DNA from 2 places in the Sedimentitalea todarodis genome. Region 1 is predicted to be linked to the other one. Evidence: riboswitches for the same ligand, from Rfam matches in the RefSeq annotation. Region 1 holds a riboswitch; the other holds the start of a gene.
The links. A riboswitch is a leader RNA that binds a small molecule or an ion and turns the genes downstream of it on or off. The one in region 1 is predicted to bind thiamine pyrophosphate.
Positions count from the first base shown of each region.

Region 2: it holds a riboswitch for thiamine pyrophosphate, as region 1 does, so the genes downstream of both, thiB (thiamine ABC transporter substrate binding subunit) here and thiM (hydroxyethylthiazole kinase) in region 1, are expected to answer to the same signal.

Region 1 covers NZ_JASMWN010000008.1:45,247-47,644, reverse strand. The annotation lists gene QO231_RS11705 (TRAP transporter large permease) at 1-4, shown strand, start outside; gene QO231_RS11700 (MarR family winged helix-turn-helix transcriptional regulator) at 7-516, shown strand; TPP riboswitch at 902-990, shown strand; gene thiM (hydroxyethylthiazole kinase) at 1,035-1,808, shown strand; gene thiE (thiamine phosphate synthase) at 1,808-2,398, shown strand, end outside.
Region 2 covers NZ_JASMWN010000006.1:88,957-91,354, reverse strand. The annotation lists gene thiB (thiamine ABC transporter substrate binding subunit) at 1-893, opposite strand, end outside; TPP riboswitch at 927-1,026, opposite strand; gene aroC (chorismate synthase) at 1,198-2,298, shown strand.

The sequences.
Region 1 (2,398 bases):
ATAGCAATGGCCGGTCCAGAGAACCAGGATCCGCCAGAAGATGATGTCCTGTCCTATTCATCGGCGCAGGCACCGGACAGTTCCACGTTGGATCACGGTATCTTGCACGAGTTTATCGGCATGTACCTGCGCCGCGCCCACGAGGTCGCCTATGAAGATTTCCGAATACGGCTGGGGCCCGACGCGCTGCAACCGGGGTACTTCACGATCCTCACCCTGATCGTTCGCAATCCGCGCATCAGCCAGACCCAGATCGGCGCGGCATCGGCACGCGACAAGTCCAGCATCACCAAGGCCCTGAGATGGATGGAAGAACAAGGCCTGATCCTGCGCCTGCGTTCGGCTCGCGACCGGCGCATTCATCTAAGTGTTGCGACCGAAAAAGGCATCGCGCTACAGGCCCGTATGGAGGCAAAAGCCGTTGCGCATCTCAACGCGCTGGACGATGCAATCGGCGCGGAAAGATATGCAACATTCCTCGCGACGTTGAAGGACCTGATTGGCAACCTGGAGTAGATGCACCGGTAGAGACAGAGCCTCTGCGGGATTGATCTGATCACTGCAAGCGACGGTCGCAATACGCCACATGAAAGCTCCGCGCATATGTCGAATGCCCAACCCGCGCCAAATGGCGTATCAATCCAAAAGGCATCAATTCCGGTTGGATAAGAGTTCAGTGGCAGGTCACAGCGTTCGCCGGGATGGTCATGGCGGGGCGCAGAGCACACCACCACCCGGCTTGCGGGACGTCCCCATCTTGGCCGCTCGCGGCCCGATGCGGTCATCGCACTCAGTGACTGATATGGGGCGAAGCGGAGCTTCGGTGACATGATACCGATGCCCGCATTTCTTGTCGCAGCGCTTCATTCCATTTGACGATACTCCTGAAAACAACTAGCCGTCGCATCACCAGGGGCGCTGCAAAGCTGAGACGTACCCTTTGAACCTGAACCAGATAATGCTGGCGGAGGGAGGTCGTATGTTCTTGTGCTACATGCCCCATCTCCCCTTTTGCCTGCGAAAGAGGAGAGAACATGGTCCCCCAGGACTTGCTGACAGAGGTGCGTGACGAAAACCCACTGGTGCATTGCATCACGAACTATGTGGCAATGAACATCGCCGCGAACGTTGTTCTGGCCGCAGGTGCATCGCCTGCGATGGTACATGCACCCGAAGAGATCGCCGATTTCACGCCGATCTGCGGTGCGCTGACGATCAATATCGGCACCCTCTCGGCTCCCTGGCAGGCCAGTATGGTGGCGGCGGCAACGACTGCGCATGCGCGGAGTATTCCATGGGTTTTGGATCCTGTCGCGCATTTCATCTCGGGCTACCGCAAGCGCACTGCCCAGGATTTGTTGTCCTTGCGGCCAACGATTGTGCGCGGAAATGCCTCGGAAATACTTGCCTTGACGGGAGAAGCGGGTGCTGGGAAAGGTGCAGATACCGGCGACAGCGTGGATGCCGCCCAAGGTGCAGCAAAGGCGTTGGCGGCACAGTTTGGCACCGTCATCGCGATCACGGGGCCCGTCGATTATGTCACGGACGGTGTGCATGAGGCCCGTGTCGTGGGTGGATCACCAATGATGCCGAAGGTCACTGCCTTGGGGTGTGCGCAAACGGCACTGATGGGGGCTTATGCCGCGACCGGCCCCGCGTTCGATGCAGCCCTGGCCACGCTTGCGCATTTCAAGGTGGCAGGCTCTGCGGCTGCAAAGCTGGCCAAGGGCCCGGGCAGTTTTAAGATGCATTTCCTGGATGCCCTTGCCGCCACCCAAGCTGCTGATCTTGAACAGGTTATCGCGTGATGGCGGCGCTGAAGGACCGGCTCTGCCTTTACCTGGTGACGGACACCCAACTCTGCGCAAAACCGGGCGTTGTTGAAACTGTCCGACGGGCAGTGGCGGGCGGCGTCACCATGGTTCAGTTGCGCGACAAGACCGCGACAACCGCGCAGCGCACAGAGTTGGCAATTGCCTTGAAACAGGTGTTGGATGGCAGCGATGTCCCGCTGGTGATCAATGATGACGTCACCGCCGCTGTCGCCGCAGACGTCGACGGCGCACACATCGGCCAAGGGGACCTATCGCCCGAACAAGCGCGCGCATTGCTTGGGCCCGGCAAGATCCTCGGGCTGTCGTGTGAAACACCGCAGACTGTGCAAGCCGCCGATCCCCTGATTGTGGACTACCTTGGTCTTGGGCCGGTCTTTGAAACTCCGACGAAGACAGACCATGCGCAGCCTATTGGCTTTGACGGGCTGGCCCGGTTGGTGGCGTTGTCATCTTTGCCCAGCGTGGCCATCGGTGGCTTGTATTCCACCCATGTCAGTGGTGTCCGCCTCAGCGGCGCGGATGGCATGGCTGTTGTGTCCGCGATCTGCGGGCAACCTGATCCA
Region 2 (2,398 bases), on a different contig from region 1:
TCCGGTTTGGCCAAAGTTTCGAAACCCTTCGGAAGCCCGTCTGCGGGGGTCACCGCCGGATACATCCAATTCGTTGTCGGGATCACGGATTGAAACGCATCCGTGACCATGAAGTCCAGAAACGCCTCCGCCAGTTCGGGGTGATCGGAATTGGCGAGCTTTGCTGCCACCTCGATCTGCAGATAATGCCCCTCGTCAAAAATCGCCGCCGCCTTGCCGGCATCCTCTTCCGCGATCAGATGATAGGCAGGCGAGGTGGTATAGGACAGGACCATATCCGCTTCCCCATCCAGAAACAGCCCGTAGGCTTCGCTCCAGCCTTTGGTCACGGTGACGATATTATCTGCCAGTCCTTGCCAGATGACCGGTGCCTCATTGCCATAGGCCGCCTTGATCCACATCAGCAACCCCAGCCCCGGTGTCGAGGATCGCGGGTCCTGAATGATAATCTTGGTATCGCTTTCTCCGAGTGCGCGAAAGTTGGAAGGAGCGGACCCGTCGGCCTGATGCACAAAGGCAAAATAGCCCCAGTCATAGGGCACGAATACCGGATCGTTCCACGGCACCGGCAGCGCGTATTCGGCGCTGACCGCGTGAGGTGCAAACAGGCCGGTTTCCATCGCCGCCTCGGTCAGGTTGGTATCCAGCCCCAGAACGATATCCGCGTCACTGCGCGCGCCCTCAAGCTTGATTCGCGCCAGAAGGGCAGCACCATCACCGGCCCCGACCAGCTTCAGGTCACAGCCGCAACGTTCTTCAAACGCCGTCTCGATCACCGGGCCAGGGCCCCATTCCGCGACGAAACTGTCATAGGTGTAAACGGTCAGTTCCGGTGTCTCGGCACTCGCCGCCGTGGCACAGGACAATCCCGCTGCAATCGCAAGATACTTCATGGCATCCTCCATTTGCGGCGATGGGCAAGGATGGAAGACGATCCAGACCTTCCCTACGCCGGTGTTAGCCGGTTCAGGTTCAACGGGTCCGCATCGCGCGTCTCAGCCAATCAAGGCACCCCGAGGTAGGCCGGACCCTAGATCGCGGCCTACGGAAAGACAAGCTCTCCGCCCCTTCATCTTTGTCAAAATACTCCGGGGGAGCCGTCCGCAGGGCGGCGGGGGCAGCGCCCCCTGCAGCACGACAATCGCTTGCGACGCTTCCATCCCCCCGCTAAAGCACAAGCCAAAAGGAGCTTTGCCCATGTCGATCAACAGCTTTGGCCACCTGTTTCGCGTCACCACCTGGGGCGAGAGCCACGGCCCCGCCATCGGGGCGACGGTCGATGGGTGTCCGCCGGGTGTCATGGTCGACGAAGCGATGATCCAGCACTGGCTCGATCGGCGCAAACCGGGTCAGAACAAATACACCACCCAACGGCGCGAGCCGGATCAGGTGCGCATTCTGTCGGGCGTGTTTGAAGGCCAGACAACCGGCACCCCGGTTCAGCTGATGATCGAGAACACCGATCAGCGCAGCAAGGACTATGGCGACATCAAGGAGAAGTTCCGACCGGGCCACGCCGATATCACCTATTGGCAGAAATACGGCATCCGCGACTATCGCGGTGGGGGCCGGTCTTCGGCACGGGAAACCGCCTCGCGCGTCGCGGCGGGCGGGCTGGCCCGCGAGGCGATCCGGGCGCTGGTGCCGGATGTCCAGATCGCCGGATACATGGTGCAGATGGGGGAACACGCCATCGACCGGGGGCAGTTCGACTGGGCCCAGGTCGAACAGAACCCGTTTTGGGCCCCTGACGCAAAGGCGGCCAAAACCTGGGCCGCTTATCTGGACGGGCTGCGCAAATCCGGAAGCTCGGTCGGTGCCATTGTCGAGGTCGTTGCGCGTGGCGTTCCAGCGGGTTTGGGCGCGCCGGTCTACGGCAAGCTCGACACAGATCTGGCCGCCGCGATGATGAGCATCAACGCGGTCAAGGGGGTCGAAATCGGAGAAGGCATGTCGGCGGCGATGCTGACCGGCGAGGCCAATGCCGACGAGATTTTCATGGGGCAGGGCGGCCCGAGATACAGTTCCAATCACGCGGGCGGTATTCTCGGGGGGATCAGTACAGGGCAGGACGTTGTGGTACGCTTTGCCGTGAAACCGACCAGTTCCATCCTGACCACGCGCAAGACCATCACCAAATCCGGTGAAGAAACCGAGATCATCACCAAGGGCCGTCACGACCCCTGTGTCGGTATCCGCGCGGTGCCGGTAGGCGAGGCGATGATGGCCTGCGTCATCCTCGACCACATGTTGCTGCACCGTGGGCAGGTGGGTGAGAATCGCGGCAGGGTCGGCTGACTCTTGGCGGCCATTCCCCGCATCCCCTTTCCGATCTATGCCACGATTGCGATTGGCTGTCGTCTGGTGCGGGCCGGTTGATTTTCAGCCGCCGACATGA